Regions from separate parts of the Micromonospora sp. NPDC000668 genome, predicted to be linked through region 1. Evidence: riboswitches for the same ligand, from Rfam matches in the RefSeq annotation. Region 1 holds a riboswitch; each other region holds the start of a gene.
The links. Region 1 has a riboswitch for cyclic di-AMP ahead of ACFY29_RS27680 (transglycosylase family protein). Riboswitches for the same ligand answer to the same signal wherever they lie in the genome.
Positions count from the first base shown of each region.

Region 2: another riboswitch for cyclic di-AMP. It lies ahead of ACFY29_RS21035 (C39 family peptidase); the one in region 1 lies ahead of ACFY29_RS27680 (transglycosylase family protein).
Region 3: another riboswitch for cyclic di-AMP. It lies ahead of ACFY29_RS08325 (coiled-coil domain-containing protein); the one in region 1 lies ahead of ACFY29_RS27680 (transglycosylase family protein).
Region 4: another riboswitch for cyclic di-AMP. It lies ahead of ACFY29_RS14665 (NlpC/P60 family protein); the one in region 1 lies ahead of ACFY29_RS27680 (transglycosylase family protein).

Region 1 is NZ_JBIAYP010000006.1:54,847-62,466, reverse strand. It holds gene dinB (DNA polymerase IV) at 1-1,130, shown strand, start outside; gene ACFY29_RS27685 (hypothetical protein) at 1,240-1,593, shown strand; gene ACFY29_RS27680 (transglycosylase family protein) at 1,678-2,325, opposite strand; cyclic di-AMP (ydaO/yuaA leader) riboswitch at 2,325-2,494, opposite strand; gene htpG (molecular chaperone HtpG) at 2,783-4,699, opposite strand; gene ACFY29_RS27670 (SDR family oxidoreductase) at 4,934-5,632, shown strand; gene ACFY29_RS27665 (M28 family peptidase) at 5,705-7,462, opposite strand.
Region 2 is NZ_JBIAYP010000004.1:38,123-45,742, forward strand. It holds gene ACFY29_RS21015 (D-ribitol-5-phosphate cytidylyltransferase) at 1-1,011, shown strand, start outside; gene ACFY29_RS21020 (CDP-glycerol glycerophosphotransferase family protein) at 1,054-2,724, shown strand; gene ACFY29_RS21025 (alpha/beta fold hydrolase) at 2,729-3,475, opposite strand; gene ACFY29_RS21030 (hypothetical protein) at 3,624-4,667, shown strand; gene ACFY29_RS21035 (C39 family peptidase) at 4,738-5,571, opposite strand; cyclic di-AMP (ydaO/yuaA leader) riboswitch at 5,816-5,957, opposite strand; gene ACFY29_RS21040 (hypothetical protein) at 6,243-7,010, opposite strand; gene ACFY29_RS21045 (hypothetical protein) at 7,146-7,538, opposite strand.
Region 3 is NZ_JBIAYP010000001.1:1,796,535-1,804,154, reverse strand. It holds gene ACFY29_RS08350 (STAS domain-containing protein) at 1-63, shown strand, start outside; gene surE (5'/3'-nucleotidase SurE) at 106-933, opposite strand; gene ACFY29_RS08340 (PfkB family carbohydrate kinase) at 930-1,907, opposite strand; gene ACFY29_RS08335 (SRPBCC family protein) at 2,081-2,548, shown strand; gene ACFY29_RS08330 (hypothetical protein) at 2,662-3,237, opposite strand; gene ACFY29_RS08325 (coiled-coil domain-containing protein) at 3,356-4,417, opposite strand; cyclic di-AMP (ydaO/yuaA leader) riboswitch at 4,423-4,554, opposite strand; gene ACFY29_RS08320 (cation diffusion facilitator family transporter) at 4,698-5,615, opposite strand; gene ACFY29_RS08315 (HelD family protein) at 5,722-7,620, opposite strand, start outside.
Region 4 is NZ_JBIAYP010000002.1:1,090,958-1,098,577, forward strand. It holds gene ACFY29_RS14640 (hypothetical protein) at 268-564, shown strand; gene ACFY29_RS14645 (aromatic acid exporter family protein) at 851-1,906, opposite strand; tRNA gene ACFY29_RS14650 (tRNA-Gly) at 2,351-2,424, opposite strand; gene ACFY29_RS14655 (pyridoxamine 5'-phosphate oxidase family protein) at 2,638-3,195, opposite strand; gene dcd (dCTP deaminase) at 3,295-3,873, shown strand; gene ACFY29_RS14665 (NlpC/P60 family protein) at 3,947-4,987, opposite strand; cyclic di-AMP (ydaO/yuaA leader) riboswitch at 5,000-5,136, opposite strand; gene ACFY29_RS14670 (N-acetylmuramoyl-L-alanine amidase) at 5,371-7,392, shown strand; gene ACFY29_RS14675 (NlpC/P60 family protein) at 7,448-7,620, opposite strand, start outside.

The sequences.
Region 1 (7,620 bases):
AGCAGCGCGACGACCCGCGCCTGCGGGGGCGGCCGGTGATCGTCGGTGGCGGCGTGGTGCTCGCCGCCAGCTACGAGGCGAAGGCGCGAGGCGTACGCAGCGCGATGGGCGGCCAGCAGGCGCGCCGGCTGTGCCCGGACGCGATCGTGGTGCCGCCCCGGATGTCGGCGTACACGGCGGCCAGCCGGGCGGTGTTCGAGATCTTCCGAGAGACCACCCCGCTGGTCGAGGGGCTCTCCATCGACGAGGCGTTCCTGGACGTCGGCGGCCTGCGCCGGCTGGCCGGGCCGCCGGCCGACATCGCCGAGCGGCTGCGCCGGGAGGTCCGCGAGCGGATCCACCTGCCGATCACGGTGGGCGTGGCCCGGACGAAGTTCCTGGCAAAGGTGGCCAGCGGGGTGGCGAAGCCGGACGGGCTGCTGGTCGTCGCGCCCGACGCCGAGCTGGCGTTCCTGCACCCGCTGCCGGTGGAACGGCTCTGGGGTGTCGGCCCGATCACCGCCGCGAAGCTGCGGGAACGACGGATCCGTACCGTCGGGGAGGTGGCCCGGCTCGGCGAGGCGGCGCTGGTGTCACTGCTCGGCGCCGGTGCCGGTCGACACCTGCACGCCCTGGCGCACAACCGCGACCCCCGGGCGGTCCAGGTCGGCCGCCGGCGCGGCTCGATGGGCGCGCAGCACGCGCTGAGCCGTACGCCGCACGCGCCGGCAGAGCTGGACGCCATCCTGGCCGGCCTGGTCGACCGGGTCACCCGGCGAATGCGGGCGGCCGGACGGTCCGGGCGCACGGTGGTGCTGCGGCTGCGCTTCGGCGACTACACGCGGGCCACCCGTTCGCACACCGTAGGCAAGGCGACGGCGGACACCACCCCGCTGCTCGCCGCCGCACGGGCGCTGCTGCGAGCCGCACTGCCCGAGATCGACCGGCGGGGCGTCACACTGATCGGCGTCTCGGTGGGCAACCTGGACGACAACCCGGTCCAGCCCGAGCTGCCGTTCCACCACGACCCGGGGGCGGAGTTGGACGCCGCGGTGGACGCTGTCCGCGACCGGTTCGGGTCGACGGCGCTGACCCGAGCGGTGCTGCTCGGCCGGGAGCCGGGCGTCGAGATGCCCCTTCTGCCGGACTGACCGAAGGGCGGTCGGCCTGCGATCAGAGACACATCGCAGCAGGTCGGCGGTTTAGCGGCCGGCGGATGGGGTGACTCTTGAGAGGAACAGCCTGACAGGGGGGACCACCATGCCCGACGACACCAGCAACCGTCCGAGCCGCCACGAGCAGCGTCCCGGCGACCTGACCGACCCGCTGCTCTGGCAGCTCGCGGTCGACGTGCTCAGCGCACACGAGCCGGACGAGGACGGCGCCTGCGGCAACCTGCTCTGCGCCGGCCAGCCGTGGCCGTGCGCTGCTCGCAGGAACGCTGAACAGTCGCTCCAGCTGTCCCGTGGTGCGACAGACGCACCGGCCACAGCCTCTGCCGAGCGGGGCGAGGATGGCACCGCAGACGCTGACTGGTCGGCGACGGACGCTCCGGCCCCGCGCCGCGCCTGGTCGGCCGGCTCGCGTCCAGGGGCGGCCGCCTCGGCCGCCTGACGACCACCTGCCGGGGCACCCCTGCTCGACACACGCCTGCGGGCGCTCAACCGGACTCCGGTCGAGCGCCCGCGGGCTCGTGCGTCAGAGGCTGAGCCGTTGACCCGGGAAGATCAGACCCGCGTCGGCGCCGATCAGCTGTCGGTTGCCCTCGTACAGGGCCTGCCAGCCGCCGGCCACCCGGTGGGTCTGGGCGATCTCCGACAGCGTGTCGCCCGGCTTGACCAGGTACGTCTCGCCGCCCGTCGTCGGCGCGGTGCGCTGGTGGTTGCGGGTCGCCGGCTGCTCGCCGCGCGACGACCGCTCCTGCGGCTTGGTGGTCTTCGTCGACGACTTCCCGGTCGACTTCGTGGCGGAGCCGCTCGACGAGCCGCCCTTCTTGCCGCAGGTCGGCCAGGCACCGATGCCCTGCCCGTCGAGCACCTTCTCGGCGACGGCGATCTGCTCACCACGGCTGGCCAGGTCGGCGCGGGCGGCGTACTTCTTGCCGCCGTAACCGGCCCAGGTGCTCTGCGAGAACTGCAGCCCGCCGTAGTAGCCGTTGCCGGTGTTGATGTGCCAGTTGCCGCTGGACTCGCACTGGGCGATCGCGTCCCAGTTGACCGCGGCCTGGGCCGGGGCTGCCGGCCCGAAGAGGGCGACGGCCCCGGTGACCGCGCCGACGGCCAGCGTGCCGACGGCGACGCGGCGGGTGGTGACCCGTCGGTGACGGGGCGTGTATTCAGATGTCATGTGAGCTTCCTCCACGCCGACGAGGTGAGCTGTCGGGTTCGGGCCGAGGAGCCCGGCCGCGCGGTGGCGGCTTCACCCCGAGGTGACGTGCACCGAGGAACCTGGGTCCCCCGCTCCTGCCTGGATGACTGGCCGGCCGACCGGCGGCAGGATTTGGCGTACCGGTGGCGGTGTCCGCATCGGCGAACCTGACCGACGTTAGGCACCGTCGGTGACGATCGCCCACCCCCTGTGAACTTCTTCACCGGGGCACGCGGGGCGGTCCACGCAGCGGTTGCGGGCGACCGGAGACTGTGCAGTGACCATCATGGACCGTTTCCGACCAGGTCGTTGTCTCAGGCGACGTGGCGGAGCGCGGGAGTGTTCGCCCGCTGGGAGCGCGGGTAGCGGGCCACCGTGCGGCCCGGCCGGCGGAGCCCGTTGATCGGGCGGCCCGCCGGCCGGACGGGTCAACCGGTCAGAGGGTGCGGGCCAGCCGGTCGGCGAGCGCCCGGGTGAACCGGGCCGGGTCGGCAAGCTCGCCGCCCTCGGCGAGCACCGCCAGGCCGTACAGCAACTCGGCGGTCTCGGTCAGAGCAGCGGAGTCGCCGCCCTGCTCGTGCGCCTTGCGCAGCCCCGCGACCAGTGCGTGACCGGGATTGATCTCCAAGATCCGCTTCGTGGACGGGATCTCGTGTCCCATGGCCCGGTACATCTTCTCCAGGGTCGGGGTGAGATCGTGCGCGTCGCCGACGACGCAGGCCGGTGAGGTGGTCAGCCGGGACGACAGGCGGACCTCCCGGACGCTCTCTGCCAGCGTGGTGCCCAGCCAGTCGAGCAGTGCGGCGAACTCCTGTCGCTGCTGCTCACGCTCGGCCTCGGCCTGCTGCTTCTCCTCGTCGGTGTCCAGGTCGACCTCGCCCTTGGCGATCGAGCGCAGCGGGCGGCCGTCGTACTCGCCGACCCGCTCGACCCACACCTCGTCGACCTGGTCGGTGAGCAGCAGCACCTCGTGGCCCTTGGCCCGGAACGCCTCCAGGTGCGGGGAGTTCTCGATGGTGGCCCGGGAGTCGCCGGTGGCGTACCAGATGTCGTTCTGGCCGTCCTTCATCCGTGCGACGTAGCCGGCCAGGTCGGTGGGCTCGGCCGGGTCGTGAGTGGAGGCCACCGACAGGATCTCCAGCAGGGTGTCGCGGTTGTCGGCGTCGTCGATCAGCCCTTCCTTGACCACCGCGCCAAACTCGGTCCAGAAGGTGCGGTAGCGCTCGGGGTGGTTGACCTTGAGGTCGCGGACGGTGGCGAGGACCTTGCGGACCAGCCGGCGGCGGACGATCTGGATCTGCCGGTCCTGCTGGAGGATCTCCCGGGAAATGTTCAGCGACAGGTCGTGCGCGTCGACCACACCCTTGACGAAGCGCAGGTAGGTGGGGACCAGCGCCTCGCAGTCGTCCATGATGAACACGCGCTTGACGTAGAGCTGGACGCCGCGGCGGCCCTGCGGGGCGAACAGGTCCAGCGGGGCGTGGCTGGGCAGGAACAGCAGCGCCTCGTACTCGAAGGTGCCCTCGCCCTTCATGTGCACGACCTCGAGCGGGTCGGCCCAGTCGTGGCTGACGTGCTTGTAGAACTCGTGGTACTCGGCAGCGTCGACCTCGTCGCGGGACCGCGCCCAGAGCGCCTTCATCGAGTTGAGGGTCTGCACCTCGCTGGTGGCGTCCGCGCCGTCGGCGCCGGGCCGCTCGACGCTCATCCGGATCGGCCAGGCGATGAAGTCGGAGTACCGCTTCACGATCTCCCGGATGGTCCACTCGGCGGTGTAGTCGTGCAGGTTGTCCTCGGTGTCGGCCGGCTTGAGGTGCAGCGTCACCGTGGTGCCCTGCGGCGCCTCGTCGACCGTCTCGATCGAGTACGTGCCCTCGCCGGCGGACTCCCACCGGGTGCCGCCGGTCTCGCCGGCCTTGCGGGTCAGCAGGGTGACCCTGTCGGCGACCATGAACGCGGCGTAGAAGCCGACGCCGAACTGGCCGATCAGGTCCTGCGAGGCGCGGGCGTCGGCGGACTCGCGCAGCTGGCGCAGCAGCTCGGCGGTGCCGGACTTGGCGATCGTGCCGATAAGCCCGACCACCTCATCGCGGGTCATCCCGATGCCGTTGTCGCGCACCGTGAGGGTGCGGGCATCCCGGTCGACCTCGATGGCGACGTGCAGGTCGTCGGTGTCGGCGGTGAGGTCCTTGTCGACCATCGTCGTCAGCCGCAGCTTGTCCAGCGCGTCGGACGCGTTCGAGATGAGTTCCCGCAGGAAGACGTCCTTGTTCGAATAGATCGAGTGGACCACCAGTTGGAGGAGCTGACGCGCCTCGGCCTGGAACTCCAACGTCTCGGCCTGGTTGCTCACACCGTCTCCCCTTTTCGGCTCATGCGGAGGTTCGCGGAAAGGATACGAGCCGTCACCGGCGGGGCCGTGCCCGCGTCCGGGTCGTATTCCCGATCCGGGCCGCGCCGGCCCGTGACATAGCTGACTTTGTCTAACCGAAGTCAGCTAGATACCGTCGGGTCGACCACAAGGCGGCCGAGCCTGACCACCCACCGTTCCGCCAGAACAGCGGTGCGCGACCCCTGGAGCAGTCCCATGAAGATCGCTGGAAGCACCGCCCTCGTCACCGGCGCCAACCGCGGCTTCGGCCGGCACCTGGCCGCCGAGCTCCTCTCCCGCGGCGCGACCGTCTACGCCGGCGCCCGCAACCCGGACAGCGTCGACCTGCCCGGCGTGACGCCGGTCCGGCTGGACATCACCGACCCCGCCTCGGTGGCCGCCGCCGCCGCGCTGGCCGGAGACGTGAACCTGCTGATCAACAACGCCGGCATCGAGACCGGAACCAACCTGCTGGAAGGCGACCTGGACCTCGTCCGGCTGGAGCTGGAGACCCACTACTTCGGCAACCTGTCGATGGTCCGGGCGTTCGCCCCGATCATCGCGGGCAACGGCGGCGGCACGATCCTCAACGTGCTCTCCGCACTGTCCTGGGTGAGCTTCCCGAGCGTCGGGGCGTACAGCGCCGCGAAGTCGGCCGAGTGGTCGATGACCAACGCGCTGCGCGTCCAGCTCGCCGAGCGGGGGGTTCGGGTCGCCGGCCTGCACGTCGGCTACATGGACACCGACATGGCCGCCGCGGTCACCGCCCCGAAGTCCGACCCGGCGCTGATCGCGCGGATCGGGGTGGACGGCATCGAGGCCGACGCGTACGAGATCGTGACCGACGAGACCAGCCGGCAGGTGCAGGCCGGGCTCGCCGGCGGGGTGGCCGCGCTCTACCCGCAGCTTCCCTGAGTACGACACCACGGCCGTGATCGGGCCGCCGCCGGCTTCCCGGCGGCGGCCCGTCTTCGGGTACGCGGAGCGTCAGCTCGCCTGCAACGTCACGTCGTCGATCACGAAGCTGGTCTGCAACGAGGAGTCCTCGGTGCCGGTGAACGTCAGCGTCACCGTCTGCCCGGCGTACGCGGCCACGTTGAACGTGCGCTGGACGTATCCGGTGGCGGCGTTGAGGTTCGAGTACGTCGCCAGCGTGGTCGAGCCCACCCGCACGGTGAGCCTGTCGTACGCCGTGGAGCCGGTGGTCTCGGCGGTGTCGATGTGCAGCCAGAACGACAGCGTGTAGCTGGCACAGCCGGCCGGGACGGTCACCGACTGGGACAGGGTTTCGGTACGGGTGCTGCCGTACCCGTTGAGCCACGCCTTGTACGACCCGGTCCGGGCCGGCTGGCTGCTGGAGTTGGTGATCACGCCGGAGGACGCGGTCCACGGCGTGGTGCCGCTCTCGAAGCCGCCGTTGCCGATCACCTGGCCGCCGGCGCAGCCACCGGTGCCGGTCACCGTCAGCGTGAGGCTGGCGCTGCGGGTGACCGAGCCGGTGCCGGTGACCGTGATGGTGAAGGTGCCGGTCGCCGCGCTGGCCGAGGCGGTCAGGGTCATCGTGGCCGAGGCGCCGGAGGTCACCGAGGACGGGCTGAAGGAGACGCTCACCCCGCTGGGCGCGCCGGAGGCCGAGAGGCTGACCGACTGTGCGGAGCCAGCGGTGGTGGCGGTGACCACCGTGGCGGTGGTGCTGGCGCCCCGGGCCACGGTGCGCGTGGTGGGGTTGACCGCGACGGAGAAGTCGTTGGTCGGGGTGCCCCCGCCCACGGCGAGCTGCCACAGCGCGTACGCGACGCCGTCCGCGGACCGGTTCAGCACGGTGGCGCTGACGTTGGCGGTGGTGTCGCAGGCCCGGTGGTAGCACGGGTCGTAGGCGGAGTTGGCGGTGCCGCCCCACTTGGCCGCCTGGGCGCTGGTCTTGCGGGCGCTGGCGCCCGCGGCGTAGCCCGAGGTGGGGATGCCGGCCTGCTGGAAGTAGTAGTCGTCGGAGCGGCCCTGACCCTCGACGTTCTCCTCCGGTTGCAGCCCCAGCGAGTCCCAGTACGCCTTCAGCGGCGCCGCCGTGGTGGAGGTGACCCGGTTGATGAAGTAGCCACCGTTGGTCGAGCCGACCATGTCGAAGTTGTAGTAGCCCTTGATGTAGCCCCGCTGGGTGGCGTTGAGCGAGTTGACGTAGAACCGGGAGCCGTTGAGCCCCTGCTCCTCGTCGGTCCACCAGGCGAACCGGACCTTCTTCGTCATGGTCGGGTTCTGCGCGGCCAGGACCAGCGCGTTCTCCAGCAGGCTGGCCGAGCCGGTGGCGTTGTCGTTGATGCCCGGGCCGGCCGAGACGCCGTCCAGGTGGGCGCCGAACATGACCACCTGGTCGGCCGGACCGCCGGGCCACTCCGCGATCAGGTTGTTCGAGGGGTACGTGCAGCTGGAGCAGTACTGCTCGCTGACGGTGTAGCCGGCTGCCTGGAGTTTGGTCTTCACGTAGGTGACCGAGGCGGTGTAGCCGGCCGAGCCGGCCCGCCGGTTGCCGCCGTTACTGCTGGCGATGGAGCCGAACTGGGTCAGGTGCGCCTGGACGTTGGTGATGGAGATGTCCGGCGCCGCCAGGACGGCGGTGGGCGCGGCGATCGGCCGGGCCGCTGCCGTACCGGCGATGGGTGACGCGGTCGCCGGCTGGGCGGCCAGCGTCACCGCCATCCCGGTGAACACGGCGAGCGCGATTCCCGCGCTCAGCGTTCTGCCTCTCATGGGGGCTCCTCGGGGGTTGGAGAGATAACGGAGACACTTACAGATATCAATGTCCTCGGCATCGGTCGTTCGTCCGGAACCCCCACCGGTTCGGCGGCATCCGCCGCACTGCCCAGCGGGCCGTCGGATGACACCGCGGGACCGGAACATCCCGTTTG
Region 2 (7,620 bases), on a different contig from region 1:
ACCGACATCCCGGTGCGCTCCCGGCTGCGTCGGGGCCAGACCCCGCAGGCGTTCCGCTCCCCCACCATCCGCGAGGCGTACCGGATCGCCGAGGGTGACCCGAACTTCTCCGCCACCGACGACTGCGGGGTGGTGCTGCGCTACCTGCCCGGCACCCCGATCAAGGTGATCGACGGCTCGGACGAGAACATCAAGGTCACCCACCCGGTCGACGTGCACCTGGCGGACAAGCTCTTCCAGCTCGCCGCGGCGCAGGCGCCCCGGCTGACCGACCACCGCAGCTACACCGAGGAGCTGACCGGCCGCACCGTCGTGGTGTTCGGCGGCAGCTACGGCATCGGCCACGAGCTGAGCGAGCTGGCCCAGCGCTACGGCGCGCAGGTCTTCCCGTTCAGCCGCTCCACCACCGGCACGCACGTGGAGCGCGCCGAGGACGTCGAGGCCGCGCTGAAGACCGCCTTCGAGGCCACCGGCCGGATCGACCACGTGGTGGTCACTGCCGGGATCCTGGAGAAGGGCGCCCTGACCGAGATGGACGAGGCGACGATGGACCGCGTGCTCCAGGTCAACTTCGTCGGCCCGGTCACCATCGCCCGGCAGGCCCTGCCGTACCTGCAGCAGACCAAGGGTCAGCTGCTGCTCTACACCTCCAGCTCCTACACCCGGGGGCGGGCCCGCTACGCGCTCTACTCGGCCACCAAAGCCGCCCTGGTCAACCTCACCCAGGCGCTCGCCGACGAGTGGGCCGAGTTCGGCGTACGGGTCAACTGCATCAACCCGGAGCGGACCGCGACCCCGATGCGGACCCGGGCCTTCGGCGAGGAGCCGGAGCACACCCTGCTCGCCGCGGAGGCCGTCGCCCAGTCGTCGCTGGACGTGCTGATCTCCGATCTGACCGGCCAGGTGATCGACGTACGCCGGGCGCCCGGTGACGGCCCCGCGCCGACCGTGCCGGCCCAGTCCGGGCCGGATCGGGTCGAGGCGCCCGCTGGCGCGGTCTCCGCGAGCTGACGCTGACGGCGGCAGATCCGGGACGGCGGCGAACGGAGCGACATGCGCGGTGACCTGGTCCGAAAGCTGGCCGCCCGGTGCCTGAGCACCGGCTTGGCCGTGCTGGCGTTCGTCGTGGTGGCGCTGACCGGCGCCACCGGGTGGGGGCTGGCGCTGGCCGTCGCCGCACTGGCCGCGGCGGCCGCCGAACGGCGGATCCGGCCCAGCGCGGACCTCGTCGCGGAGACGGCGCTGATCGCTGCCGCGGTCCTGGTCGGATACTCCCGGCGGCTGGACGACGGGTTTGACCCCGCGCTGGTCGCCACCGCCCTGGTCCTGCTGGGGCTGGTGCTGCTGGTGGGGCCGCTGCGGACCGCCGGCAACCTGGAGATCCGGGGGGCCAACCTGCCGGTCCGGACCTGGACCCCGGTGATCGCCGATCAGCTCGGCACCGCCCTGCTCGGGCTGCTCGCCGCGGTCACGCTGGCCGCCGCGCTGACCCTGCCCGCAGCCGTGGCGCTGGTCGCCAGCCTGCTGGTGGGCGCCGGAGCCGGGGCGGTCGCTCTGGACCTGGCCCGGCGGCGGTTCCGGCCGACCGCCGGTGGCGGGGCGGTGGCCCGCGCGCTGCGCCGGCACCAGCCGGAGTTCCTGCTCTACTTCTCCGCGCCGCCCGGCTCCGAGTACCAGGTCACCATGTGGCTGCCGTACCTGGAGCGGATCGGCCGGCCGTTCATGGTCGTGCTGCGCGAGCCGGAGTTCCTGGCGCCGATCGCCGCGGCCACCGACGCGCCGGTGGTCTACTGCCCCACCCTGCGGGCGATGGACGAGGCGCTGGTGCCCAGCCTGCGGGCGGCGTTCTACGTCAACCACGGTGCGAAGAACAGCCACTGCATCCGGTTCACCCAGCTCACCCACGTGCAGCTGCACCACGGCGACAGCGACAAGGCGCCGAGCGCCAACCCGGTCTCGGGGATCTTCGACCGGATCTTCGTGGCCGGTCCGGCCGCGATCGACCGGTACGCCCGCGCCGGGGTGCAGATCCCGGCGGAGAAGTTCGTGGTGGTGGGCCGCCCACAGGTCGAGTCGATCGAGGTACGCCCGGAGCCGGTGCGCGGGCTGGCGCACCCGACCGTGCTCTACACCCCGACCTGGACCGGGCACCACGCCGACGCCGACTACTGCTCGCTGCCGGTGGCCGACGAGCTGCTGCGCCGGCTGCTGGAGCGCGGCGCGACGGTGATCCTGCGTGCCCACCCGTACACCGCGCAGAACCCGGCCTCGGCCCGGCAACTGGGCCGGCTGACCGAGCTGCTGGTCGCCGACCGGGCCCGCACCGGGCGGCAGCACGTGATGGGCGCGGCGGCCCGGGAGCTGAGCCTGACCGAGTGCGTCAACCGGTCCGACGCGCTGGTCTCCGACGTGTCCGGGGTGATCTCGGACTACCTCTACTCCGGCAAGCCCTACGCGGTCACCGACATGGGCGACGAGGGCGACCGGTTCGTGGAGCGCTTCCCGCTGGCCGGCGCCGGCTACGTGCTGCGCCGGGACATGTCGAATGTGGACGATGTGCTGGCCGCCCTGCTGGACACCGACCCGCTGGCCGAGGCGCGCTGGGCGACCCGCCGCCGCTACCTGGGTGACTTCCCGGCCGAGTCGTACGCCGAGGCGTTCCTGACCGCCGCCCGCCACGAGTTGGCGCCGGCGAAGCCCTTGGCCACCGCCACCCCCGTGTAGCAGCTCAGCGGTACGCGTCCAGCAGCGCCAGCACCGCCGCCGGGTCCTCCACGTGCGCGTTGTGCCCGAGCCCCGGCAGCGTGACGACCGGTACGCCGAACTCCTTGAGCTGTGCGTCGGTGACCATCGGGTCGTGCTCGCCGCGGGCCAGCACCACCGGCACGTCGGTCGCGGCCAGCAGAGCGGCGAGGTGGGGCTCGCCGACGGCGAACGCGGGCGAGTCCATCGCCAGCCGCCACCGGCCGTCGACCTGGCGCAGCCCGGCGTCCACCACCGGATCATCCGACGGGATCAGGCCGGCGAGCCCGGAGACCCGCAGGTAGCGGCGGGCCGCCTCGGTGCGGCTGGCGAACCAGCTGACCGGGCGGGCGGCGAGTTCGGCGGAGCGGCTCAGCTCGTCGGGTGACCAGACCGCCTTGATGCCCAGCCCGACCACCGCGTCCACCGGCATCCCGGCGGCGCGGGCGGCCAGCGCGAGGCCCACCACCCCGCCCAGCGAGTGCCCGAGCACGACGATCCGGTCGTCGGCGGCCAGGCCGTGGGCGATCCGCTCGGCGAACCCCTCGAAGGAGTACGACGGCAGCGGGGCCGACCAACCGTGACCGGCCAGGTCCGGTGCCAGCCACCGCCCGGGCCAGTGCTGCTCCAGCAGTGGGGCCCAGGGCAGCCAGACGTCTCCGGTCGCCCCCATCCCGTGCAGCAGCAACAGGATCGGCCCGCGGCCTGTCCGGCCACCTGATTCATCCACCACGGCCGCAGTCTTCCACGGTTCGCCCCCAGGTACGAGAGTCGTCACTGCCGATGCGCGCGGGGACCGCGACCAGGGAAGATCCACTGTAGAGTTCGGCGCCTGGACGGGCCCAGCCACCCGTCGAGCCCACCGTGGAGAGGAGTCGACCGTGCGCAGGAGGCATCGATCAACACTGGTGGCGGCCCTGGCGGCCGTCGCACTCGCCACCGCGCCCAGCGCTCCCGCGCTCGGCACATCGTCAACCAGCCCCACGCAGGGCGCCACCGCGGTCGCGGCGGCCGACCGGGTCCTGCGGGTCTACAACAACAACATCGAGAACCTGGTGGTGAACAACTCCGACGGGACGTGCACCCGGATCTCCGGGCCGGACCACCTGACCTCGATCCTGGTTGACGACGCCGGCCGCACCGGCACCAGTGGCGTGGTGGCACCCGACATCCTGATCGTGCAGCAGGTGCGCGGCACCGGCCAGGCCGAGGCGTACGCCGACCAACTGTCGGCCAAGTTCGGCTACCCGGCAGGCACCTACGGTGCGATCGTGGCGTGGAGTGACCCGGAGCCGTGGGGCAGCACGCACAAGTGCAGTTCGCAGTCGCTCGGCGACCTCAAAAAGAAGCAGACCAACGGGATCATCTGGAACACCCGGACGCTCAGCCTCGCCGCCGGTGACATCTCGAAGTACTGGAGCGCGGGCTGGCTCAAGCCCGGCACGGCCTACGCCAACGGCGCCGGGTGCACCCTGTACAAGCCGCCGAACAGCGACCCGGACAGCACCGACTACTACAAGTGGAAGCGGACCAGCGCCATCGCGGCCCGGTTCACCATCAAGGCCACCGGCACCAGCGTGTTCGCCGCGACGATGCACCTACCGCAGGAGAACCGGCAGAACGCGTGCGCTGGCGACGGCGACCGGGGCATCGCCAACAGCGGCATCCACCTCGGTGCCGACGCGACCAGCCTGCTGAACGCCTCCACGATCCGCGTCGTGGGCATCGACGCGAACCGCACTGGCATCGCGCCCGGCACGCTGGGCGGGTACGGCATGACCGGCTACGGGTCGAAGGCCACCAGCGGCTCCAGCAAGATCGACTATCTCTTCGTGAAGGGCAGCGTGCAGCCGTCCGGCATCGACCACACGGTCAGCGGGACGAAGTCGAACCACCTCGCGCTGTACGGCTTCATCAGCTACTGATCGCACGGACAGAGACGCCGCGGGCGCCGGCCCCTTGTGGGGGACGGCGCCCGCGGCGGCTACGCCCGGGTCAGGCGGAGTAGCCCCGAGTGGCGATCCAGTTGGCCAGGTTGATCGTGGTGATCCAGTACGACGGGTCGGCCGCGTTGGCCGAGTCGGCGATCCGCACGGTCCGGCCGTTGTCCTTGTAACCCACCACGGCGATGTAGTGGCCGCCGCCGTAGGAGTGCCAGCCGCCGTCGGTGTCGGTGGCGTCGCCGGCGACGTTGGCCACCACGCCGCGGCCGTCGGTGATCGCCTTGACCACGTCGGCCTGGAGCTGGTCCATCTGGGCCGGGCTGGGCGTGCCAGCGAACATCCGGGTCCGGTACGGGGAGCCCTTCACCTCGGCGTTGAGCACCCGAGTGGTGTCCAGGGCCGAGTTGGTGCCCATCTCGGTGGTGCCCAGCTCGGCGCCCAGCTCATCCTGGGTGCGGTCGATGCCGGCGGCGCTGAGGGCGTTGCGGGTGGCAGCCGGGCCACAGTTGAAGTACGTGTTCTGCACCTGGTAGTCGTAGTCGAGCACCTTGGTCGCGGGCGGCTTCGGCTTACTGGTCAGGTCCGGGTTGCTGCTGGCCTTGGCGGCGGGCGACGCGCCCTTGGTGGCCGGCGCGGGGGCAGCGGTGGTCGGCGCGGTGCTGGCCGAGGGGGACGCGGCACGCGCCTCGCCACGGGAGGCAACGGAGTCGCTGCGCATCTCGGCGACCGTGGTCGCGGTGTGCTGGCTGGCCGGGGCGTCGTCGGCGCCGGCGAACAGAGCACCGGTGGTGGTCGCGATCACGAGGGCCGCAGCGGAGGCGGTGACGATCTGGTACGGACGCTCGGTGGTGAGGCGGCGGAGCTGACGCTTCAGGGTGTGCTTCACGGGGTCCTCCACGGATCAGGGGGAGAGCGGCACACCGGGGCCGGACCGATATCCGGGCAGGCGCCAGCGCGCGGACCGTGGTCCGCGGATGATGAACCGCTCAGGGGAATGCCCGGCGCGGCCGGGCGGAAGAGGCGGTGACCCGGGGGTCAGCTCACCGTCACTGGACGGATGAGCGGGGGTACCGCGGCGCCGTGGAGGCGGGGGAACAATCGAGGGGTCGAGAGTTGCTGCACGACGATGGAACTCCTTCCGACACCGCCTACCGGGTTAGCTGACGGATTCGGGCGGGAAGATCGCCCTACCGCGGGCCGTGGCTCGCGGATTCACCCCGGACTTACTGGTGGGTCCCCGGTTCGTTGATCACGATTAAGCGGGTCAGCGCGGCGTCGCCTCTTGCGATCGGTTACCGCACCGGACGGGACGACACTACTGGCCGCTCCGCACCCTGCCAAGCCAGGTTCACCTGCGTAAACCTGAACTGTCGCAGCAATTTCTGCGCGTATTGCCGCTGACGCGACTCGATGGGACAACCGGTTACGGCGGCGCCTGCGGGCGACAACCGGACAGGCCGTCGGCAATGGCCTCGAATTCGTGGGAACAATGCTGCCGATCGAGCCGTCCGCCCGATTTCGAGTGAGTGTGACCGGGCTCACGGCCTAATTGACGACTCAGCCAACCCGGGCCGGCCGCCAGCGCGTCGCGGCCGCCGGACGGAGCACTGCGGTCATCGTCCGACGCGCCGGCAGCCGGTTCGGACGCAGCCGGGCCGCCGCCGTGTACGCCTCCTCGGTGAGGGCCCGGGCCGAGGAGGCCGCAAGCTCCGCGTCTCGCCAGGCCGACCGTTCCCGCCCGGCGGCGGCCCGGTAGTCGGCGAGCCTCGCGTCCCGGACCGCCCGGTTGAGCAGCACCTCCTGCTCAACCGGGTGCCGGCGGGGGTCCCAGCCGTGCCGCTGCCCGAACACGTCAGCGAGCTGCCGCATGGACAGGTCGCCGCGCCAGTACGCCGCCATCGCCGCGCGATGCAGATAGCGCTCCCGGGCGGCGTACTCGGCGGGGGTACGAGGAGTACGAGGGGTGGGCAGTGCCGCGGCGCCGGCGAACCGACGGGCGGCGGTGTCCGCCTCGTCGTACCCGGCCCACGCGCGTTCCACCTGCTCCTGAGCGGCCAGCCAGTCCGCGCGTCGGCGGCGGGCGGTCTGCGCCGCGCCGGCCGCCGCGACGGCCACCTCCTCGGCGTACCGGCGCAGGTCGGCGGCCTCGGCGGCGGCCACCTCCCGGGCGGTGGGCGCCGGAGTCGGGTCGACCGCCGGCCGGTCCCGCTCCGGGCGGGCGACCAGCACGGCGAGCACGGTCAGCGCCAGCAGGAACAGGGCCGACCAGATGGCGACGGCCTGCGGCACCTCGGTCAGGAACTGGTAGAAGACGACGGTCTCCATGGTGGGCACCTCGGGGAGAGAGCGATGCGATGGGGATCCGCACGGGGCCACCCAGGCTGCGGCGGGGCCACGGGTCCGGCGGGTGTGGAGCTGATGAGTCGACAGGCGCGGCGGCGGGACGCTCGTCCCGGTGGCTCAGCGCCCGGGTGGGGCTCGGGGCGCGCGGCTGGCCGGGCCATCCGCGCGGGGTAGCCGGTCGGCGCCGGCCGCGAGCACCGGGGCCGCGTCGGCGGGGACGGCGGCCTCGCCACCGAGGGGCGCTGCCTGCCCGTCGCTCGACCGCGTCGGGCTGGGCTGCTCAGCGGCCTCCTCGGCGGCGATCGGCGTCGTGTGCACGGTGTCATCCATCGGGGCGGGCCGACCCGACGGCGCGACCGACCCGGGGCTGAACGCCGACAGCCCGTAGGCCGAGGCGGGCGACGTGCCGGCGCCGAGCGCGAGGGCGGCGACAACGGCGAGGCTGGTCAGCACACGTGTCGCCCAGCGCGCCACCCACCACAGCGGACAGGTGAGCGCGACCGAAAGCACGTCCCCACGCTACCGTCGTGGCCGACCAGGCGCATCGACGACGGGCGTGTCGGCCCGCGCCGCGCCGACCAGAGTGGACGCT
Region 3 (7,620 bases), on a different contig from region 1:
TTCGGCGCCCCGGAGCCCTACTTCGCTGGCGCCGCCACTCCCGAGGTGCTCCCCGGCGCGTGAGAGCGCCGCTCCCGGCGCCCGAGCTCCGGGGCATCGCCCGAGTCAGGGCTGTTCCTCCAGACCGGTCAGGTCGACGTCGGTCATCTCGGTGACCGCCCGGATGGCCGTCACCGAGGCGTACCCGGCGGCCAGCAGCGCCACATCCGTGCCGGGCTGTGCGGCCTGCCCCGGCTCCTCCAGCGAGGTGCGGACGAAGCCGTGCCCGGCTTCGGCCACCGTCATCTGCACCTGACCGAAACTGGCCAGCGTGCCCCGGCGCACCCCGCGCAGCCGCCCGTGCGGCAGGTCCGGGGTGTTGACGTTGAGCACGCTCTCCAGCGGCGCGGCGGTCAGCCGGGGGAGCAGGTCCAGGGCGACCCGCGCGGCGGTGCTCCAGTGCCGCTCGGCGTCGCGTACCAGGGCGGCTGCGTCCACGGCGGCACCACCGCTGGCGGCCGTCGCTTCGCCCGCGGAGAGCACGTCCAGCGAGACCGCCATCGCCCGGCAGCCGTTCGTGGCGGCGGTGAAGGCGGCACCCACCGTGCCGGAGTGCAGCACGGCGCGGCCGGCGTTGGCGCCCCGGTTGATGCCCGAGAGCACCACCGACGGCGGCGGGCCGAACGCGCCGTGCAGCGCGATCAGCGTGATGAAGCCTGGGGAGCCGCCGACCCCGTACGCGGGCACACCTGCCAGCTCCGGCAGCGGGTGGTCGTGCACCACCACCCGACCGTCCTGCTCCATGGCGCTCATCGCGGCGCTGGTGCCACTCGCCTCCTCCAGCGGCGCCGCCACCACCACGTCCAGGCCCCGCTGCGCAGCCGCCCAGGCCAGCGCCTGGATGCCCGGTGCGGCGATCCCGTCGTCGTTGGTGACCAGCACCCGCAGCGTCATCGCTCGACCGCCCGGTCGGCCAACTCGTCGGGGGTGGTCCGCTCCTGCTGACGGCTGTCCGCTGGAACCAGCCGCACCCGCTCCACCAGGCCCGTGATCGAGTCCAACCGCCCGGTGCCCAGGCCGTGCCGGGTCACGTTCAGCGCGCCAGCGGCAGCGCCGGTGCGGATGGCGGTCCGGATGTCTCCGCCGCCGGCCACCACGGCGGCCACCCCGGCGGTCATCGAGTCGCCCGCTCCACGCGGGTCGGCGGCCTCCAGCCGGGGCATCTCCACCTCGAACAGCTCCCCGTCGATGAGCGCCAGCGCCGGCTCGTCGGCCCGGCTCACCACCACCGTCTCGGCGCCGGAGGCGTGCAGGTCGTACATCACCCGGCTCAACTCCGTACGGTCCTCGTTGCGGGCGCGGCCGTCGCGGATCAGCTCCTCGTGGCTCACCTTGAGGAAGAACACCCCGCTGTCCAGCACCGCGCCGAGGTGATCGCCGGAGAGGTCGACCACCACCCGGCCGCCGTTGGCGCCGAGGTCGGCGGCGAAGCGCCGGTACAGGTCGGCCGGGACGAGCCACGGCTCGTTGGGGCCACTGAGCACGCTCACCGACGCCCGCAGGCCCTCGCCGAGGGCAAGGTTGTACAGCTCGTCGAGCTCGTGCCGGCTCAGGGGCTGCCCGGGCACGTCGACGATCTCCTGCCGGGACCCGTCCCGACGGTCGTGCACGTACCCACCGCTGCCGGAGTCGCGGACCACCACCTTGAGGTCCACCCCCTCGCTGACCAGCAGTGGCTCCAACACCTGGCCGATCTCGCCGCCGAGCGCGGCGCAGAGCACCACGTCGACCCCGAGCGACATCACCATGCGGGCCTGCCAGACGCCCTGCCCGCCGGGATGCAGGTGCAGCTCGGGATGGTCGCTCGGCTGGTCGACGGTCACCGTCAGCTGCGGCGTGGGCGCGAAGACCATCACGTGTCCGCTCACCGGTCGTAGCCGTTCATGATTTCCGCCCCTCGTCACGGCCGGTGATTACTCGCTAACCGACCCTAGTGCGACGGAAGCCCCGAACGGCATCGCATCGGCCGGTGTCCCTCCGGGCGTTGCCAGCCCGACCGGGGTACGGGACGATCGGGCGACCATCGACGGCAGGAGACGGTGTGCTCAGGAGCGATACCTTCAGCTACACCGTTCAGGCCCGCTCCTCAACCTCTGACGCGGCGGCGTTGCTCAGCGACCTGACCCGGCAGGGCGAGCTGCACCCGCTGATCGTCCGGGTCCGCAGGCTGCCACCACGGCACGGTGCCCGGGCCAGCTACGCGATCAGCGACCGACTGGTAGCCGGCCCGCTGCGCTTTCGCACCACCTACCAGGCAGACGTGCTGATCAGCGAGGACGACGAGATCGTCACGGTGGCCCGCCAGTGGCCGGCCACCACGGTGCACAACCACACCCGGCTGCGTGCCGAGCCGGACGGCCTGGTCCGGATCGATGTCGAGATCACCCTGACCGCACCAGCTCCGTTGTTTCGGTACGCGTTCCGCCAGGCCCGCGCGGCCCACCTGGCCCTGGCCACCCGCCTCGGCGCGGCCCTGGACCGCCTCGACAACCCCCCACCCCCCACCTGACCCAACGCCCGCGCTGCACGCTCACCCCGCGCCCCCGCTCACACCGCGTTCCGCGCCCGCGCCATGATCGCGCTCGATCCTGGATGTAGTGGCCTGTTTCGGTTCGGAGGCCACTACATCCTGGTTGTAGCGCGATCATGGGCGGCCTGGCCCGCGATGGTGGGCCATGCGCCGGGCCCGGCGCCCTGCCGATCACGGCCGGTCCGGCCGGCGGCGGTGGGCCGCGCGACCGGTCGTCGCCCCCACGGCTTGTACGTGGAGAGCACCGTCGCAATGATCATCAGGCTGGTCGACACCGCAGGTGCGATCACCAGGTCGGCGCGGTCCCGGGCGGGCAGGGCGACGCCCAGCGCACCGGCGTGCCGCAGGTTCGGGGTGAGCAGGAACAGCACCAGGCCGACCATCACCGTGGTGATCACCAGCTTGGTCAGGACCCAGCGGTAGCGCAGCAGGCCCCACGGGGTGAGCACTGCGCTGGCCACGCCGACCAGCCAGACCAGCACGCTCAGCGGAGCGAACAGCACGGTGCCGACCAACGCGGCGGCCGGGTAGACGACGGCCGGGTCGGCACCGCGCAGCGCCGCGACGCCGAGGGTGAGCAGCACCAGGTCGGTGCCGAGCCAGCCGAGCGACGTGACCAGGTGCAGGGTGAGCAGCGCCTTGCGAGCGCTGGGCGGTAGTCGACGCATACGAGCGATGCTGCCGCCGGACCCGGCCGGGGTCGTCCGACCGCCGGCGACATCCGGGGTACGCCCGCTGACGTACTCCGGCCGGCGCCCCGCTCAGCGGGGCGCCGGCCGGGTCGGGTCAGTACACCGACAGGTGTACGTGGTTGGTGTGGTCGCTGGACGGGTCGCCACCCGCCCCGCTGTACGACTTCCACCCGCTGCTGGGCAGCCAGATCTGCCGGTACCAGATCACGTACAGCACGGCGAGCCGGTCGGCGTTGCGGATGAAGTAGGCGGCCAGGTTGTTGCCGTACGTCTTGTCGCCGCCGGTGGCGTCCCCGCCGAAGCCGTTCGTCTGCGCGGCGAAGTCGCAGGCCCGGCCCTTCGGGTGTTCACCGGAGCCGCCGGAGCGGTGGCAGGACACGTACCGGGTGAAGCCGGCGGCCTTGGCCTGGTTGAGCGCGTGCAGGGTGCGCGGGGTGATGCAGCCGGTGGCCGGGGTGGGGTCGTTGACGCTGCACGACTCGGACGGCCAGGAGCCGTCGGAGTTGCGCGGCGCGGCCTGGGCGTTGGCGGCGGAGGTGCCCCGGTTGGAGCCGCTGTCGGCCGTGGTCTGGTTGGTGGTAGCCACTTTCAGGGCCCGTTCGGCCTGGTCCTTGCGCTTGGCCATCACGGTGACCTGCTTGCGCTGTTCGCGGATCTCGCCGTCCAGGGCCACCCGGGTGCGGTTGGCCTCGTCCTTGGTGGCGAGCAGTTCGCGCAGCACCCGGTCCTCGTTGGCGGCGACCGCGTCCAGCGCGGCGGCCCGGTCCATGAAGCCCTCCGGGGTGTTGCTGTTGAGCAACGCCGACATCGTGCCGAGCCGGCCGGTGCGGTAGGCCACCCCGGCGATCTCGCCGACCTTGCCGCTGCGTTCGGTCAGCTCGGTCTCGGTGGTCTTCAGTTGGGTGGTGAGCTGCTGCTGCCGCTGGACGGAGGTGTCCAGGGCGCGCTTCGCGTCCAGGTAGCCCTTGCTGGCCGCCTCCAGTTGGGCCCGCAGCGCCGGGGTGCCACCCTCCTCGTCGCCGTCGGGTGCTGCGGCGGCCCGCAGGGCGGTCTGGGGAGCGGCCGAGGCGGCGCCGGCCGGGAGTGCGACGCCGAGGGCGAGCATCGCGACGATCAGGGCCGCCAGTCGGGCGGCGGGCGGTCGTGCTGGTGCCACTACGCATGTCCTTCCGTCAGCCGCCGACCGGGTTAGCTGACGGGTTCGGGACGGAAGATCCCTACCGCTGACGCGGATGCACCCCAGGAACATGGTTCCCCGGTTCGCCCGCTCGGGCGATTAGGCGGCGGCCGCCACCGGCGCCGTTAGGGCGCCGCCGGGTGGAGGCCGGGACCGAGCCTACCGGGGCCGGTGGGACTGATGCAGCCGATGTGACGGACGGTGCGTGCGTCGTCACGATAAATTCGGGCGAAGTTGAGGAAAGCTCCAGAAAAAGGCGTTACCACCGGATCGAACCGCAGGCCCCGGGGGCGGCGCCGGGCTCGATCTGCAACGTCGCGTGCTCGATCCGGAAATCCTCATGCAGGGCGGTACGCGCCGCGGTGAGCACCGCGCCGACCTCCGCGTCGGGCGCCATCGTCAGGTGTGCGGAGGCCACCTCCATGCCCGAGGTGAGCGTCCAGACGTGCAGGTCGTGCACCTCGACCACGCCGGGCACCGCGGCCAGCCGGTCGTGTACGGCGGTCACCTGGAGGTGTTCCGGGGCGGCCTGCACCAGGATGCGGACCGCGGCCCGCCCCAGCCGCCAGGTGCGCGGCAGGATGAACACGCCGATGGCGACCGCGACGAGCGGGTCGGCCCACCACCAGTCCGTGACCTGGATGAGCAGCGCCGCGCCGATCACGCCGAGCGAGCCGAGCAGGTCGCCGAGCACCTCCAAGTAGGCGCCCTGGAGGTTGATGCTCTCCCGGGCACCTGAGCGGAGCAGGGCGAAGGCGGCCAGGTTGGCGAGCAGGCCGAGCGTGGCCACCGCGAGCATCGGGCCGGCCAGCACCTCGTGCGGGTCGCCGAACCGGCCGATCGCCTCGATCACCACGTAGACCGCCACGCCGGAGAGCAGCACGGCGTTGGCCAGTGCGGCGAGCACCTCGAGCCGGTAGAGCCCGAAGGTGCGCTGCGGGTCGCCCGTGGTCCGCTGGGTGGCGGTGATCGCGGCGAGCGCCATCCCGATGCCGAGCACGTCGGTGAACATGTGCCCGGCGTCGGAGAGCAGGGCCAGTGAGCCGGTGTGGAAGGCGGCCACCGCTTCGACCACCATCAGGGCGGCGAGCAGCCCGAACGCCGTCCAGAGTCGGCCCCGGTGCTGGTGCGCGGCGTTGGCGACCGACGCATGGTGGTGGTCATGACCTGCGCCCACGAAACCACCCTCCGCCGTCGGTCCGGATTTGGTCAAATGTATGCGCACATCGCTATGTATGCAAGTGTAAGGCCGACGGTCGCCCGGTGGGGGCTACCGCCGCAGGTCAGCCGATCGGGTCGATGGTGGTGAGCCGCTGAGTGGCCCGGGAGAGCGCGACGTAGAGGGTGCGCACGCCCGCGCCCGGATCCGCCCGGATCTCGCTCGGGGCGACCAGCACCACCCCGTCGTACTCCATGCCCTTGGCCTCCAGGCTGGTCACCACCTGCAGCCGCGGCGCGCCGAGCACGCCGAGCCAACCGGCGACCTCGTCGCGGCGGGGGACCGGCGTGATCACCCCGACCGTGCCCTCGACCTCGGCCAGCAGGCCGGTGGCCGCCTCCACGATCGCGGTCTCCAGCGCGGTGGGGGGCACCACCAGCTCGACCGGATCGACCCCGGTGGAGCGGACGGCTGTCGGCAGCAGCAGGTCGGGGTAGAGCCGGCGGATCTCCGCCGCTGCCACCGCGAAGATCTCCGACGAGTTGCGGTAGTTGGTGGTCAGCGTGAAATCGTGCCGCTTGCGCCGGCCCAACGCGTGGTCACGGGCCCGGTCCAGCTCCTCCGGGTCGCCGGTCCACGCGGTCTGCGCCGGATCGCCCACCACGGTCCAGGAGGCCAACCGGCCGCGCCGGCCGATCATGCGCCACTGCATCGGCGAGACATCCTGTGCCTCGTCCACCACCACGTGCGCGTACTCCCGATAGTCCGCCGGACGCTCCCGGGCCGACGCCCGGGCGGCCCGCTGCCGGTCGGCGAAGGTGCTCAGCTCGCGAACCCCGCCAGCGAGCTGGAACGGGTCGCGCCGCGCCCGGGCCGGCTGTGCCGGCTTGCCGAGCAACGCGTCCAACTCGTCCAGCAGCGCCACGTCGGCGATGGTCAGCCCGGCGTCGTCCAGGCTCTGGTACGCGGCGCTGAGCAGCCGGATCTCCGCCGTGGAGAGGATCCCGCCGGCGTACCGGTGGAGCCGGTCCGGCCGGGCCAGCCAGCCGAGTACGTGCCGGGGGTGCAGCCGCGGCCACCACGCCTTGAGGAACTCCCGGAACTCCGGCCGCTCGGCGATCTCCGCCTCGAACGCCGGCTGCTCCGGCAGTCGGAGGTTCATCCGCCGGGCCTGCGCCCAGAGCGCGGCGAAGACCCCGTCGAAACCGGCCCGGCGTACCTCGTTGCGCCGGGCGCCCCGGTGCAGCACGCGGTCCCGGATCCCGTCCAGCTCGGCCCGGTCCAGCCGCAGCAGTCCGCCCCGGTAGAGCAGCCGCAGCTCGCCCGGACCGCCCGGCACCGCGTCCCGGACCGCCCGCTCCAGCACCCGGCGCATCCGCAACGAGCCCTTCACCGAGGCCACCTCGGGCGGGTCGGTGCGGGTGGCGGTCATCCCCGGGAAGAGGGTGCCCAGCGAGTGCAGGGTCGCGGTGTCCTCACCGAGCGAGGGCAGCACCGAGGCGATGTACTCGACGAAGACCGAGGACGGGCCGACCACCAGGATGCCGCCGCCGGCGTACCGGCTGCGGTCGGAGTAGAGCAGGTACGCGGCCCGGTGCAGGGCCACCGCCGTCTTGCCGGTGCCTGGGCCGCCGGCGACGATCGTCACCCCGGAGCTGGGCGAACGGATCGCCTCGTCCTGCTCCTGCTGGATGGTCGCCACGATGTCGCGCATGCCCCGGCCGGTGGCCCGGGACAGGGTGGCCAGCAGCGCGCCGTCGCCCACCACCGTCATCCCCTCCGGGGCGGCGGTCGGGTCCAGCAGGTCGTCCTCGATCCGGGTGACCCGCTCGTTGCGGGACTGGATCGTGCGGCGGCGCACCACGCCCTGCGGCTGGGCCGGGGTGGCCTGGTAGAAGGCGGCGGCGGCCGGCGCCCGCCAGTCGACGACCAGCGTGGTGGCGTCCTCGTCGCGGATGCCGAGCCGCCCGACGTGCAGCACCTGTCGGTCCCGCAGGTCCAGCCGGCCGAAGACCAGCCCCTC
Region 4 (7,620 bases), on a different contig from region 1:
TTTCTTAAAGAATCGAGCAGGTAGCGGGCACGACAGCTGCACGACCGGCATTGGTGAGTAGCGGTCATGAGTGCGAGCTACAGCAGCCGCGACCCTCAGCGCGTGTTCGTTTCCAGGCGGGACGTGTGGTCGGTCCACCTCTCGCGCTCCAAACCGCATTCCCTGGTAACAGCCGCACGTATCGCACGCGGCCGGTCCCTTGGTCAGCCTGGACCTGCAGTCGAGACAGACCAAGCGATCAAGTGCGGCGTCCACGGTCCGCCACTCTTGATCCGCCGGGTTGTTCGCCACGAGCCAAGCCAGCTCGGCTTCGTCCGGGGAGGCGGGGTCGATGTCGAGATCGTGCAGCAAGCTTTCCCATGCTCGGTCCAGCTCGGCTTCGATCTTCGTAATGACCTCGGCCAGGAGAACACTCCGCCATCTCGGGACAGGATCAGCCACAGCAGCAATCGTGGCAGCGCGGTGTTCACGGTGCGAGTGCATGGGTTGGGAGGAGCGCAAGAAGTCCACGAAGCCGGCGGCGGCTTCCTCGGACACGGCAGCAAGGGCAAGAAGCGTGGCTAGTGGCCCATGGATGGCCCGCCCGGCGCTGCTGGCCGCAGGAACGTCGAAGGCCCTGGCTGGGACTCACGTCCTGACCAGGGCCTATAGCTTGGAGCGGGTGACGGGAATCGAACCCGCACTGTCAGCTTGGGAATTGTCGATCTCCAGCAGGCCACCGGCTTGGTGGCCTGGTTTCGGCAGTCTCTCGTGGCCTCGGCTGGCCCCTGCTGTCCTCGCCCAATGGCACGCTAATGGCACGTCGGGTGCTCGCAGCGACCGCCGGTCGGAAGCGATCGCCGCGCTTTGGCTAGCTGTCGGCCCTCAGGCCCGCCTGCTTGTTCGCCTCGGCTTGTGGCAGTCCGGACGCTTGGAGCAGTTCACAGGCGACAACGCGTACTCGCGTGGCGACGACTTGTCCGGAGAACTCGACGCCTTCGGCGCACGCCTCGTCGACGTCTTTGATCGCCTGCTGTGTCCGTGTGCGCATAGGATCCGGGTCCCGGCCAGCGAGGACCTCGCGGTACAGGAGCCTCAGCGCCTGGCCGACGTGCTCGATCGACGCGGGAAGGCCGGCCGGCACTGGCTCACCGGCGCGTATGGTCGCCGTCGCCCATTGCACCATCTCGCGTGCGCTGGTGTAGGTGTTGTCGAGGTGTTCGGCGGCGTGCTGGTAGCGGCGCATCGTGCCGAGCCTTCGTCTCCGCCACGGTGAGAGGACCACGACCTGCTGCGCTGCGTCGACCAGCTCGGTCGTCGTCTTCTTTCGTTGCTCCTGTGCCGCGGAGAAGCACTGCAGGGCGTCCTCGGCCTGGTGAAGGTCACGGTGGGCTAGTGCCGTGGCGGTCTTGGTCAGTTCGCGGGCGAAGGCGTCCACCGTCGGACCGGTAGCGCGATGTACGACCCGCAGCGGGTTGAGTGGCAGGATCAGGTACGCGACGGCGATGGCGACCACTCCACCGACCAGCGCGCTCTCCGTGCGCGGCACAGCCAGATCCGCTCCATCCGCCACCGATCCCAGCAGCAAGGCTGTGCCTCCTGCCTGGGCCATGACGGCGCCGGTGCCCCGAAGCGCGACGGCCGCCGTGATGGCCAGTGCCACGACCACGCCGGTTTGTACCGGCCCCACCCCGAAGACCCGTGTGATCACATGCGCGACGACCGCCCCGACGGTCACTCCCGCAATGAACTCCATAGCTCGCCTGATCCGATTGCCGATGGCTCCCGCGATCGCGCCGACCGCGACGGCGGGCGCGAACAACGGCTGCGTATTGTCCAGCACGTCGCGGGTGAGGAACCAGGAGAGCTCGGCCGCCACACCCGCCTGCGCCGCGACGATCGCGTACGTGCGAAGGCGCTCGTACACATCCCGGCCCGTCCGCCGTCCAGTCTCCCGCGACGTACTCCGAAGCCGGCTGAACACCTCTCACCTCCGCGAGTCCATCGGCTGCCAAACGACATCGTCATATGCAACGTCGGCAAGCGCCGGAGGGGTGCGGCGTGACGGTCGGGTCCGGAAGCCAAGCGAGCGTTCGAACCTCGGCCACACTGCTCCCATCGCCCAGGCGCTGCACCAGGCGCTGCGGGTCGACCGGAGGAGGGCCGGTAAGTCGGAAGGCAGCGCGAGCAAGACCAGAGGCAAGCTGGGCAAGAAGTCCGGCAGCAAGAAGGGTAAGAAGCGGTCGGCGGACCGGGGCGGGGCCGGGGATGACCGGGGCTAATGGCACGCCAATGGCACGCGACATGATCGTTGACCTTGGAACGTCGAAGGCCCTGGTGGGGACTCACGTCCTGACCAGGGCCTATCGCTTGGAGCGGGTGACGGGAATCGAACCCGCACTGTCAGCTTGGGAAGCTGATGTTCTGCCATTGAACTACACCCGCAAGCGGCACCACTGTACCCGAGTCACCGAACCCGTGCACCCAGGTACCCCCGCGTGCCGGTCCACCGCACCGGCCTCGCCGCACGGGTCACGGACGATCACCCCTTGGCCGTGTACCGCGCGGCGTAGCTCTCCCGCGTACCACCGGTGCCGGCTCCGTCACGACGGAGCCGGCACCGGTGTCTTTCCCCAGGACCGGGTCGGTGGGCCGCGGTCAGGCAGCCGAACGCTGGACGTCACGGCTGCGACGGGCCGGGCGGGTCTGCGGTAAGGCGGTCTGCTCGGACGCCGCGGGCGGGGCGTGCGGGTCGAGCCAGACCTGAACGGCCGGCCCACCCGGAGCGCCACCCGGGACACCGGCGCTGTGCTGCTCGCGGCGGGCCAGCATCGCCACGTCGACGGTGAACTCGAACAGCCGCCAGTCGACCTGCGGGGCCGCCCGGGCACTGCGCGCCAACTGGGCCACCCGGGCCGGGTCGGTCACCGGCCAGGCGCGCCCCGCCACGTACGCCTCGTCGTCGCTCTCCTCCGGGGGGAACGAGTGCAGCGCGTAGCGGCCGTCCCGTTCGAGGTCGCGACGCTTGGGCGAGTCGACGATGAAGCAGAACAGCCCTTCGTCGGTGATGACCGGGGAGACCGGATGGACCCGGGGCCCGCCGTCGGCGCGGACCGTGGCCAGGTAGCCGAAGCCCGGCCCGTACTGCTGGAGGAGAACGCGGATCCCGTCGGCGAGTCGGGGCTCGTCGGCGGCGAAATCGGACCAGGAAGCCATGCACGCATTCTATCGAACAAATGTACGAGTAGCGACCTCGACGCGCTGGTCACCGGCACCGGATCTGGCCGTTGCCGCCAACGCCGCTATGGTGGTCCGATGCTGCTCTCCGACCGCGACCTGGTCTCCGAGATCAAGGCCGGCACGCTGGGCCTGGAGCCGTTCGAGCCCACCCTGGTCCAACCGTCCAGCATCGACGTACGACTCGACCGGCTGTTCCGGGTCTTCAACAACCATCTCTACACGCACATCGACCCCGCCATGCAGCAGGACGACCTGACCTCGGCGGTGGAGGTGCCGGACGGCGAGCCGTTCGTGCTGCACCCGGGGGAGTTCGTGCTCGCCTCGACGCTGGAGGTCATCTCGCTCGGCGACCAGCTCGCCGGCCGGCTGGAGGGCAAGTCGAGCCTGGGCCGGCTCGGCCTGCTCACGCACTCCACCGCTGGGTTCATCGACCCGGGCTTCTCCGGTCACGTGACGTTGGAGCTGTCGAACGTGGCGAACCTGCCGATCACCCTCTGGCCGGGCATGAAGATCGGGCAGCTCTGCATCTTCCGGCTCTCCTCGCCGGCCGAGCACCCGTACGGCTCGGTGGTCTACGGCTCGCGCTACCAGGGTCAGCGCGGGCCGACGCCGAGCCGCGCCTGGCAGAACTGGCGCGCCTGGCCCACCCGCTGACTCGGTAGGGCACGACGGACAGACGACGAGGGCCCGCCGCGACGGATCGCGACGGGCCCCCGATCATCCGGGATCAGCCCGGGCGGCCGTAGCTGTGGATCGGGCCGTCGTCGACCTTCTTCATCTTGACCGGTTGGCCGGCCTGCGAGGCGTGCACGACCCAGCCATTGCCCACGTACATCCCGACGTGGTGGATGTCGCTGTAGTAGAAGACCAGGTCACCGGCGCGCAGGTCGGCCCTGCTGACGTCCTTGGTCACCCGGCTCTGCTGGGCGGCGTTGTGCGGCAGCGACACCCCGGCCTTGGCCCACGCGGCCAGCATCAGCCCGGAGCAGTCGTACGAGTTCGGGCCCTCGGCACCCCAGACGTAGGGCTTGCCGATCTGGGCGCAGGCGAACTTGACGGCCACGCCGGCACCGCCGCCGGGGTAGCTGGCCGGGCAGGGCGCCGGACGCAGCGGACCGCCACCGCCGTTGCCGTACACCTTGAGGCGCAGCTTCTGCAGCCGGTCGATCTCCTCGTTGATCTGCTTCTTCTTCGCGGCCAGTTGGGCCTCGGTCCGGGTCAGCTGGGTCACCATCTCGTCCAGCGGCGCCTTCTGCCGGGCCAACTCGTCGCGCAGGTCGGCGACCTGCCGGACGTCCTGCTGCTGGTTGTGCGCGAACCGGTCGAGCATCTCAAGCTGACCGACGACCTCGCTGGGCGATCGGCTGCCCAGCACCGCGTTGACGGTGGAGACGTTCTCGCCCTTGTACGCGCGGACGGCGAGGGCGCTGACCTTGTCCATGGCAGCGTCGACCTGGCGCTCCAGTGGGGCGATCCGGGCGGCCAGCGCGTCGGCCTGCTTGCGCTTGACGGCCAGGTCGGCCCGGGTGGCGTTGTGTCGTTCGATGATCGGTTCGAGCTTGTTCCAGTCGGCGTCGATCTGGCGCTCGATCTCGGCGACAGACGGGTCCGCGTGGGCCGCCGTGGCGCTGCCGGTCAGGACGACGGCGACGCCGACCAGTGCGGCGAGAGCGGTGGTGAAGCGGGACCAGCGTGAGCGCGGCACGATCGACGTCGGGCCGGCTGACGCCGACCGCTCGGACGACGGCCGCGGGGCATGGAGTGCCACCGGGTTCCGTACTCCTTCTTCCTGACCGCCTACCGGGTTAGCTGACGGGTTCGGGCGGGAAGTTGGCGCCCTACCGCGATGGCCGCGGATTCACCCCGGGAAAACCTGGGTCCCCGGTTCGCTCGGAAGCGACTCGGCGGTGTCGGTCCGTCACCACCCGGGCTGGGCGGAACTGCTATCGGGCCGACGAATGACCAGAGTAGAGACGGCTGTTACCGATCCGCAACCCGTGCGGCCGTGACACTCCGTACCGGTTGGAAGGGGTCACGGACCGTACGCGAAAATTTCTTTCCGACCGCTTCGATAGATGGAAAGGTATTGACGCGAGCTCCCGGGCGGCGCGAAGGTGACCTCACCTGCACCCGCGATATCTAGGGGGTTCGATGCACCATTCAGCCCTGTCGACCGGCCGGCGCGCACTGCTCGCCGTCGCCGTGGTCGCCGCCGCGACCGCGGTGCCGCTACCGTCCGGCCCGGCCGTCGCCGCGCCCGTCGCCGACCGCCAGCAGCAGTACGCCGCAGCGGCGGCCGAGTACGGCGTGCCGGAGAGCATCCTGCTCGGCGTGTCGTATCTGGAGTCCCGCTGGGACACCCATCTCGGCACCCCGAGCACCAGTGGCGGCTACGGCCCACTGCACCTGACCGACGCCGCTCACGTCACCACGCTGCCCGCCGGTGGCCACGTCGACGAGGGCGAGGACCCGCGCGGCGACGAGTCCCGGCCGCTGACGGTCACCGCGCCCACGGTGACGGGATCACGGCAGGCCCCGCCCGCGGCGGCGGCGCTGCAGACCCTCCAGGCCGCGGCAAGCCTCGTCGGAGTCGGCGCGCAGACGCTCCGCTCCGATCCGGCCGCCAACATCCGGGGTGGGGCCGCGCTGCTCTCCTCGTACCAGAGGGATCTCGGCGGCCCGGTCGGTGCGGTGAGTGACCCCGGTGCCTGGTACGGCGCGGTAGCCCGGTACTCCGGCGCCGACACCGAGGCCGCCGCGGCGGCCTTCGCCGACGAGGTGTACGACCAGATCCGCGTCGGCGCGAGCCGGCGGACCGACGACGGCCACCAGGTCACCCTGACCGCCCGGGCGGTCAGCCCGGACGCCGGTGTGCTGCACCGGCTCGGGCTGCGGCGTGCGGAGCGGCCGGACGGGCTGGAGTGCCCGGTCCGCCTCGCCTGCGAGTGGATTCCCGCGCCCTACGAGAAGTACGGGCCGGGTGCCAGCGACTACGGCAACCACGACCTGGGCAACCGGCCGGCACAGCAGAAGATCGAGTACATCGTCATCCACGACACCGAGGGCTACTTCGCGCCCAGCGTCGACCTGGTCAAGCAGGCGGACTATCTGGGCTGGCACTACACGCTGCGCTCGGTGGACGGCTACGTGGCCCAGCACATCAAGGCCAAGGACATCGGCTGGCAGGCCGGCAACTGGTACGTCAACGCCAAGTCGATCGGTATCGAGCACGAGGGCTTCGCCGGGCAGGGCACCTGGTACACCGAGGCGATGTACCGCACGTCGGCCAAGCTTGTGCGGCACCTGGCGTTACGGTTCAACATCCCGCTCGACCGCCAGCACATCATCGGCCACGACAACGTGCCCGGCACCATCGCGGCGAACGTCGGCGGCATGCACTGGGACCCAGGGCCCTACTGGGACTGGTCGCACTACTTCGACCTGCTCAAGGCCTCGTTCCGGACCACCGGCACGGCCCGAACCGGCCTGGTCACCATTGACCCGGACTTCGCCACCAACCGGCCGGCCTTCTACGGCTGCAACCAGCAGCCCCCGGGTGTACCGACCCCGGTGCCGCCAGCCGCGCCGTGCCCGCTCCGCGGCTCGTCCGCGGTGCTCCTGCGCAGCGCGCCCAACCACGACGCACCGCTGGTCAACGACCTCGGTGAGCGCCCGGACGGCTCACCGGACACGATGTACATCTCCGACCACGGTGCCCGCGCCTCGGCTGGCCAGACGTACGCGGTGGCGGAGGTCCGCGGCGACTGGACGGCGATCTGGTACCTCGGCCAGAAGGCCTGGTTCCACAACCCCGCCTCGGCGCCGACCGCGAAGTGGGCCACGGGCTTCGTGGTGGCGCCGAAACGCGGGAAGGCCACCATCCCGGTCTACGGGCGGGCCTACCCGGAGCAGGACGCCTACCCGGCCGGGGTGCCCTACCAGGCCATCTCGCCATTGCAGTACACGTTCGCCGCCGGGCAGCGGTACGCGGTAGGCGGGATCCTGCCGAGCGAGTACTACCGCGCGACCACCTTCGACGGGTCCTCGCCTGGGGACTGGACGGTCGTCCGCGGTGACCTGCGCTACGTGCAGGTCCAGTTCGGGCACCGGATCATGTACGTCGATCTGGCCGACGTGCAGCTACTGCCGTCCCCACTGGGCGCGCCCCGCTGAGAACCACGACGGCCCCCGGTCGCTGACCGGGGGCCGTCGTCGTGCGCGATCTGGATCAGGGTCTGCGGAACCCGGCGACCGGCATGTTGTTGATGCTGGCCACCTGCACCGGTTTACCGGCGCGTGGCGCGTGCACCATCTGGTCGTTGCCCAAATAAAGGCCGACATGGTGCAGGTCGCTGAAGAAGAAGACCAGGTCACCCGGACGGGCGTCGGCCCGTGAGATGG